2 regions of the Pseudomonas sp. HOU2 genome follow, and region 1 is predicted to be linked to the other one. Evidence: riboswitches for the same ligand, from Rfam matches in the RefSeq annotation. Region 1 holds a riboswitch; the other holds the start of a gene.

The links. Region 1 has a riboswitch for cobalamin ahead of cobW (cobalamin biosynthesis protein CobW). Riboswitches for the same ligand answer to the same signal wherever they lie in the genome.
Region 2: another riboswitch for cobalamin. It lies ahead of cobO (cob(I)yrinic acid a,c-diamide adenosyltransferase); the one in region 1 lies ahead of cobW (cobalamin biosynthesis protein CobW).

Annotation. Positions count from the first base shown of each region.
Region 1 covers NZ_CP160398.1:6,011,736-6,016,238, forward strand. Annotated here, with positions in the region: cobalamin riboswitch at 725-938, shown strand; gene cobW (cobalamin biosynthesis protein CobW) at 1,036-2,106, shown strand; gene cobN (cobaltochelatase subunit CobN) at 2,110-4,503, shown strand, end outside.
Region 2 covers NZ_CP160398.1:5,167,504-5,172,006, forward strand. Annotated here, with positions in the region: gene ABV589_RS23430 (sorbosone dehydrogenase family protein) at 1-95, opposite strand, end outside; gene ABV589_RS23435 (hypothetical protein) at 164-748, opposite strand; cobalamin riboswitch at 912-1,143, shown strand; gene cobO (cob(I)yrinic acid a,c-diamide adenosyltransferase) at 1,225-1,836, shown strand; gene ABV589_RS23445 (cobyrinate a,c-diamide synthase) at 1,833-3,215, shown strand; gene bluB (5,6-dimethylbenzimidazole synthase) at 3,212-3,862, shown strand; gene cbiB (adenosylcobinamide-phosphate synthase CbiB) at 3,859-4,503, shown strand, end outside.

The DNA.
Region 1 (4,503 bases):
CTCGGGTTCCTTCGCTCCGGGATTCATCCGGGGGCAGCGCCTACGGTTTGCTTCGCTGCACCTCCTCTCGCTGTGTTTGGCTGCGCCAAACGGTCGCTGCGCTCCCACCCCCGGATAAATCCCTCCACTCAGCCTGCCGACGGGCCTTCAGATCAAAAGCTTTACTCGAGCTAACGCTCATCGTGTTGAGTGGTGAAAAGCGGGTGCGATCTGCTGTTGATTTTTGTGGGAGCTGGCTTGCCAGCGATGGCGGCCTGACAGCCGACCAATTTCCAACCGAATACACCCAATCCCCTGTAGGAACTGCCGAAGGCTGTGATCTTTTGATCTGCTTTGGCCTTGGCCTTGGCCTTGGCCTTGGCTTTGGCTTTGGCTTTGGCTTTGGCATTGGCTCTGGCTCTTGATGTGGCTTTTGATCTTCAGCCCCTTCGGCAGGCCGAGCGTAGGTGTCCATCAGGGGGTAGGCGCGCAGCGCCATGCGGCGAAGCCGCATACATCGAGAGGAGGTGCAGCGAAGCAAACCATAGGCGATGCCCCCGGATGGACACCGTAGCGAGGGAACACTGAGCCTCAGCGAAGTGCCGTACGCCGGGGCAAAGCCTTTTGGGTTACCTTTTCGGCGTTTGGAAAAGGTGACTCGCTGTAAGAGCGAAACCGCCAGCGGCAGCACCCGAAGCAACGGATATGCCCCCAATCCAACCATTGACCGGTCACCACCCGATGCGTAGCCTTGCACCTTCGAGGTTCTTCGGCCCACGCCGAAGCTAAGAAGGGAACGCGGTCAAAGCCGCGGCTGCCCCCGCAACTGTGAACGGTGAAGTTCGTTGCCACGCCACTGCCAGCTCAATCCACAGAGCCCGCGGGAAGGCGCAACGAACGCCAGGCTCAAAACCTGAACACCGTCAGCCAGGAGACCTGCCTCGTCACAGATTTCTCACTACAACCGGGCGGGGTGATCCGGTGGCGAATTCTTCCGCGCGCACGCTCGCAGCGGATCTCGTCCCGTATGCCCGCCACCTTGCCAAAGGGCATCCGATGAAAACACTGGCCAAACTCCCCGTCACCATCGTCACCGGTTTTCTCGGCTCGGGCAAAACCACCTTGCTGCGTCATATGCTCGACAACGCTCAGGGCCGCCGCATCGCGGTGATCGTCAACGAATTCGGCGAGCTGGGTATCGACGGTGAAATCCTCAAGCAATGCACCATCGGTTGCACCGAAGAAGAAGCCACCGGTCGCGTCTACGAACTGGCCAACGGCTGCCTGTGCTGCACGGTTCAGGAAGAGTTCTTCCCGGTGATGCGCGAACTGGTCGCCCGTCGCGGTGACCTCGATCACATACTGATCGAGACGTCCGGTCTGGCCCTGCCAAAACCGCTGGTACAAGCCTTCCAGTGGCCGGAAATCCGCAGCGCCTGCACGGTTGACGCGGTGATCACCGTGGTCGACAGCCCGGCCGTGGCCGCCGGCACCTTCGCCGCGTTCCCGGATCAGGTCGACGCCCAGCGCAAACTTGACCCGAACCTGGATCACGAATCGCCGCTGCACGAACTGTTCGCCGACCAACTGGCCAGCGCCGATCTGGTGATCCTCAACAAGGCCGACCAGACCAGCCCTGAAGACCTCGCTCGCGTACGTCTGGAAGTCGCTGAAGAACTGCCGCCCGCTGTAAAAATCATCGAAGCCAGCAACGGTCGCCTGCCACTGGACGTGCTGATCGGTCTCGGTGCCGGTTCCGAAGAACACATCGACAGCCGCCACAGTCATCACGATCACCACCACGACGGTGATGACGATCACGATGACCATGATCACGACGCCTTTGATTCGATCTCCATCGAACTGCCGCAAGCCGACGAAAGCCTGCTGCTCGATGCACTGACGCAACTGGTGGTCCAGCACGGCATTCTGCGCGTGAAGGGCTTCGCGGCGATTCCGAACAAGCCGATGCGCCTGTTGATTCAGGGTGTGGGCACGCGTTTCGACAAGCACTTCGACCGCCAGTGGGGCGCTGACGAAGCGCGCGTCACACGTTTGGTGCTGATCGGTCAGGAACTCGACGCCGCGCACCTCGAAGCGCAACTGCGCGCCGCGCTCAGCGTTTAAGCCATGCACCTGCTCAGGACCCAGCCCGGCGGTTTCGTGTCGGATGACAACATTGCCGACCTTGGACAAACCCCCGCCGAACTGGTGATCCTGTGCAGCGGCGATTCCAGCCTGGCGCTGCTCGCCGAAGCTGCGCAGCAGTTGCCCGAGGATTATCCGAGCCTGCGTCTGGCCAACCCGATGCAGGTGCAGAATCATGCCTCGGTCGATCTGTATGTCGATGAGGTGCTGCGTCACGCCAAGGTCATTCTGATTTCGCTGCACGGCGGCATCGCTTACTGGCGTTATGGCGTCGAGCGTCTGGTGGAGTTGTCCGAACGCGGCGTGCAGGTGATTCTGGTGCCGGGCGATGACCGTCCCGACCCGGAGCTCAGCGACCTGAGCACTGTGCCCGCCGAAGATCGCGACCGCCTCTGGCAGTTCCTGCGTCAGGGCGGCATGGGCAATGCGCTGGACTTCTTCCATTGCCTGGCCAACCGCTGGTTGGCGCGCGACTACGTCTGGGGCGAGCCGCAAGCGCTGCCGCGTACGGCGATTTACCACCCCCAGAAAAACACCGCCGCACTGTGCGACTGGCAAGCCGAATGGCTGCCCGGTCAACCGGTTGCGGCGGTGTTGTTTTATCGCTCGCATTTGCAAGCGGCGAACACCGCGTTCATTGACGTGTTTTGCCAGCGCTTGCAGGCAGCGGGGCTCAATCCGTTGCCGATCGCCGTCGCCAGCCTGAAAGAACCCGGCTGTCTGAGTGTGGTCGAGGACTGGCTGGATGAGGTCGAGGCGGCGGTGATTCTCAACACCACCGGCTTCGCGCAATCCAGCCCGGAAGCGCCGCATCTGCGGCCGTTCCGGCGCAATATTCCGGTGATTCAAGCGATCTGCGCCCAGGACAACGAACCCGGTTGGCGCGACAGCGAGCAGGGTCTGGGGCCACGGGATCTGGCGATGCACATCGCCTTGCCGGAACTCGACGGGCGCATCATCAGCCGGCCGATCAGCTTCAAGGATCTGGCCTGGCGCAGTGAGCGCAGTCAGTCCGACGTGGTCTGCTATCGGGCGCAACCCGAGCGCATGGATTTTGTCGCCGAACTGGCCCGGCGCTGGAGCGATCTGGCGCAACTGCCGAACGCTGAAAAACGCATCGCGCTGATTCTCGCCAATTACCCGACTCGCGACGGTCGCATCGGCAATGGCGTCGGTCTCGATACGCCGGCGGCCGCGTTGAATATCCTGCGGGCGTTGCAGGCCGAAGGCTTTCCGCTGGCGGCGCAGTTGCCGGACAGCGGCACCGCGTTGATCCAGCAATTGCTCGGCGGCGTCAGCAACGACCTCGACAGCATCGACTTGCGTCCGTGCCAGCAAAGTCTGGCGATGGACGCCTATCTGGCGATGTTCAATGCGCTGCCGCAAGCCAATCGCGCGGCAGTGCTGGAACGCTGGGGCGCGCCGCAAAACGATCCGATGTGTCGCGACGGGCGGATGATGATCGCCGGGCTGCGTTTTGGCCTGACCTTCGTCGGCATTCAGCCGGCGCGCGGTTATCAGGTCGATCCGAGCGCGGTGTATCACGACCCGGATCTGGTGCCACCCCACGGCTATCTGGCGTTCTATTTCTGGCTGCGCAACACCTACGGCGCGCACGCGGTGATTCACGTCGGCAAGCACGGCAACCTCGAATGGCTGCCGGGCAAGGGCGTTGGTCTATCGGAGAATTGCTGGCCGGACGCATTGCTCGGGCCGCTACCGAACATCTATCCGTTTATCGTCAACGACCCGGGCGAGGGCGCCCAGGCCAAACGGCGCACACAAGCGGTGATCATCGACCACCTGATGCCGCCGCTGACCCGCGCCGAAACCTACGGCCCGCTGCGCAATCTGGAACTGCTGGCCGACGAATATTACGAGGCGCAACTGCTCGATCCGCGTCGTGCGCGGGAGCTGCAGCGCGACATTCTGCAACTGGTGCGCGAGACGCAGATCGATCGCGAACTGCAACTCGACACCGGTCTGGACAGCGACGCCGATGCAGCAATCTGGCTGCCGCGTCTGGACACCTATCTGTGTGATCTGAAGGAATCGCAGATCCGCGATGGCCTGCACATTTTCGGCGAATCGCCGACCGGGCGTTTGCGCATCGACACGCTACTGGCCTTGCTGCGCATTCCCCGAGGCGATGGCAAGGGCGCGCAATCGAGTTTGCCGCGGGCGTTGGCCAAGGCGTTTGAGCTGGGGTTTGATCCGCTGGACTGTGCATTGGCCGATCCGTGGAACGGCCCGCGCCCGATAGAGCTGCAAAACGTCAGTGACGAAATCTGGCGCACCGCCGGCGACACCCGCGAACGCCTGGAGCTATTCGCCACTCAACTGATCTCCCAAGCACTACAAATCCCCTGTGGGAGC
Region 2 (4,503 bases), 840 kb from region 1:
CCGGTGCCGTCGGAGACTTGCAGGCTGGAGGATTCACCACAGGCGGTGAGCCCTCCGGCGAGGGCGATGACGAGAGCGAGCTGGGACTTGCGCATTACTGATCTTCCCTATGAATGCATTGACCTAATCATAGAGAAGCACAGGCGTGCGATGGTTCAACCGCTCAACCGCGGGCCTCTTTGAACAGCACGGCGATGCCCGGATGATAATTGCCCGCTTCGCTGCGCAATTTGCGGTAGGCGTAGGGGAAATACCAGGCCACTGCGCAGCTATGTTCCTTTTGCAGGTCGTCGACCATGTCCTGCAGTTCTTCGGGGCTGGCGCTGTGCTGGGCCTTTTGCGGGGCGACGAACAGGCAGCCGAGCTTGAGGTCGCTGGCAAAACTGATGCGTTTGGCATCGCTGGTGATGTCCAGCAGGGTCTGGGTCAGGTTGAGATTGTTGACCCGCGGCCAGCGCTGGGTGGCCTGAAGGTAGGCGCGGTCTTCAGGCCCGGCAATGAACAGATCGGCGCGGGCATTGCGCTCGCCGTCCTCGTTCTGCTTTCGGGTCGAGGTATCACAAAGGGTCACCAGCTCGGCCATCCATGCCGCCGCAGAGAGCAAGCCGAGATTGGCTTTCTCGTCATGCCAGTAAGGGGTGTCGTTGTCGCCGCGAATGGCGTTGTAGCGGTCGATACAGTCAAACCAGCGTTCGAGCATCGGGCGCAGGAATTCCAGGCGCGGGTTGCTGATGATCATGCCTTGCATCGTCATCATCCTTATTGTTGTGATGGGCTTTTTCGAGAAAAGCATGGCTCTTTGATATCATTTGTATCAGTGTGGCACAAGAATGGCGCCAGATAATTGATCGACGGCAGTTATTCGCCCGACGGCCCCCTCTTTAATTGACGCTCCACCCCCAACCCTCTAACCTTCGCGGCTTGTTTCAGGTGCTCTGTGACGCGTGTCGACAGAGTGAAACAGGGAAGCCGGTGAGGGTTGTCTTCAGGTGAAGAACGATCACGATCCCGGCGCTGCCCCCGCAACGGTAAATGAGTGAAAACTGCGCATTGAGCCACTGTGTCGACCGACGCGGGAAGGCGCGCAGTCTGGCGATTCGCCGCTCATGAGCCCGGAGACCGGCCTGATCCATCCAGCGGCATCACGGTGGGCGATGCCAGGCTTTTTGCCGTCTATTCTTGTGCCTGCCCGCCGTTATCCAGCCTCAACGGAGAGCTCCCCTCATGACCGATTCCCCCGAGCGCGACGAACGCCACCTGGCGCGTATGCAGCGTAAAAAAGCCGTGATCGACGAACGCATCGCCAATTCGCCTGACGAGTGCGGCCTGGTGCTGGTGTTGACCGGCAATGGCAAAGGCAAAAGCAGCTCGGCGTTCGGCATGCTTGCCCGCGCCATGGGCCATGGCATGCAGTGCGGCGTGGTGCAGTTCATCAAGGGCCGCAACAGCACTGGCGAGGAGCTGTTCTTCCGCCGCTTCCCTGAACAAGTGCGTTTTCACGTGATGGGCGAGGGCTTCACCTGGGAAACCCAGGATCGCCAGCGTGACATCGCCGCCGCCGAAGCCGCGTGGGCCGTGTCCCGCGAGCTGCTGCGTGATCCGTCGATCGGCCTGGTGGTGCTGGATGAGCTGAACATCGCGCTCAAGCACGGCTACCTCGATCTGGATCAGGTGCTCAGCGATCTGCAGGCACGTCCGCCGATGCAACACGTGATCGTCACCGGTCGCGCGGCCAAGCCGGAAATGATCGAAATGGGCGATACCGTCACCGAAATGGGCATGCTCAAACACGCCTTCCAGGCCGGCATCAAAGCGCAGAAAGGCGTCGAACTTTGAATCAACCACGTCACTGCCCGGCGGTACTGATCGCCGCGCCGGCCTCCGGTCAGGGCAAGACCACCGTCACCGCCGCACTCGCGCGCTTGCATCGCAATCAGGGGCGCAAGGTGCGCGTGTTCAAGTGCGGCCCGGACTTCCTCGACCCGATGATTCTCGAGCGCGCCAGCGGTGCGCCGGTGTATCAACTGGACATGTGGATGGTCGGCGAGCAAGAAAGCCGCCGCCTGTTGTGGGAAGCCGCCGCCGAAGCCGATCTGATCCTGATCGAAGGTGTGATGGGCCTGTTCGACGGCACGCCGTCCAGCGCTGATCTGGCGCGGCATTTCGGTGTGCCGGTGCTCGGCGTGATCGACGGCACCGCCATGGCCCAGACCTTTGGCGCCCTGGCTTTGGGGCTGGCGCGTTATCAGCCGGACCTGCCGTTTGCCGGCGTGCTGGCCAACCGCGTCGGCACCTTGCGTCATGCGCAATTGCTCGAAGGCAGCCTCACCGAAGGCTTGCGCTGGTACGGCGCGCTGTCCCGGGAAACCGGGATCGAGTTGCCGAGCCGGCACCTAGGTCTGGTGCAGGCCAGCGAACTGAATGACCTCGACCTGCGTCTCGATGCCGCCGCCGAAGCCTTGGCCAGCAGTTGCGAGGTAGCGCTGCCACCTGCCGTGGAATTCGCCGCGCCTGAAATGATTCCTGCCGAACCGCTGCTCGACGGTGTGCGCATTGCCGTCGCTCGCGACGAAGCCTTTGCCTTCACCTACGGCGCCAGCCTCGACCTGCTGCGGGCGATGGGCGCCGAGTTGAGCTTCTTCTCGCCGATCCGCGATACGCAGTTGCCCGAAGCCGACAGTCTGTATCTGCCCGGTGGCTACCCGGAATTGCACCACGTCGCGTTATCGCAAAACACCGCGATGCTCGATGCGATCCGTACGCACCACGCCGCCGGTAAACCGCTGCTCGCCGAGTGCGGCGGCATGCTCTATCTGCTCGACGCGTTGACCGATGTCGACGGCACCCGCGCCGAACTGGTCGGCCTGCTGCGCGGTGAGGCGGTGATGCAAAAACGTCTGGCGGCACTGGCGCTGCAAGCGGTGGATTTGCCGGAAGGTTCGTTGCGCGGTCACACCTATCATCATTCCCTGACCAGCACCGAACTGACCCCGATTGCCCGGGGCATCAGCCCCAATGGCGGGCGCGGGGCCGAAGCGGTTTATCGGGAAGGGCGGATGACCGCGTCTTACGTGCATTTCTACTTTCCGTCGAATCCGACGGCGATTGCTGCATTGTTAGCGCCAGATCTCGAGGCCGCCTTCGCGAGCAAGCTCGCTCCCACATTGGATCACCTAACCCCTGTGGGAGCGAGCCTGCTCGCGAAGAGGCCATGACCGACAACGCCTATTCCGAGGCCGAACGCGCAGCCGTCTACCGAGCCATCGCCGAACGCCGCGACATGCGCCACTTCACCGGCGGCACGGTCGAACCGGAGCTGCTGCGCCGCCTGCTCGAAGCCGCGCATCAGGCGCCCAGCGTCGGCCTGATGCAGCCGTGGCGCTTCATCCGCATCAGCGATCGCGCCTTGCGCGGGCAGATCCAGAACCTCGTCGAAGAAGAGCGCATCCGCACCGCCGAGGCCCTCGGCGAGCGCAGTGACGAGTTCATGAAGCTCAAGGTCGAAGGCATCAACGACTGCGCCGAAGTGCTGGTCGCGGCGCTGATGGACGATCGTGAAAAACACATTTTCGGCCGCCGCACGTTGCCGGAAATGGACATGGCCTCGCTGTCCTGTGCGATCCAGAATCTGTGGCTGGCGGCCCGTGCCGAAGGACTGGGCATGGGTTGGGTCTCGCTGTTCGAACCGCAGGCACTGGCCGATCTGCTGCAGCTGCCGGTCGGGGCCAAACCGCTGGCGGTGTTGTGTCTGGGGCCGGTCGAGGCATTCTATCCGGCGCCGATGCTGGTACTCGAAGGGTGGGCGCAGGCGCGGCCGCTCAATGAGTTGCTGTACGAAAATTATTGGGGAGTGAATCAATGAGTGTGGCGTTGTTGAGTGTCGCCGCGGTTGCGCTGGATGCGCTGCTGGGTGAACCGAAACGCTGGCATCCGCTGGTGGCGTTCGGCAATTTTGCCGGGCGCATCGAGCGCCGTTTCAACGCGGGCGGGCGCGGCTGGCGCAGTCACGGGGTCACCGCGTGGGTGATCGCGGTGCTGCCGCTGACGCTGCTCGCCACGGCGTTTTCCTGGGCGCCGTATATGGGCTGGATCGTCGAGATTCTGGCGCTGTATTGCGCCCTCGGCATGCGCAGCCTCGGCGAACACGTCGAGCCCGTGGCCAAAGCCCTGCGCAGTGATGATCTGGAAGAAGCACGCAAGCGTGTTGGCTATCTGGTCAGCCGCCAGACCAGCGAACTGGACAGCACCGCTGTTGCGCGCGCGGCCACCGAGTCGGTACTGGAGAACGGCAGTGACGCGGTGTTCGCCGCGCTGTTCTGGTTTGTCGTGGCCGGTGCGCCGGGGGTGGTGCTTTATCGCCTGAGCAACACGCTCGACGCGATGTGGGGCTATCGCAACGAGCGCTTCGAGCGCTTCGGCTGGTGCGCGGCAAAGATCGACGACGTGCTCAACTACATTCCGGCCCGGCTGGTGGCGCTGACCTACGCGCTGCTGGGCAACACC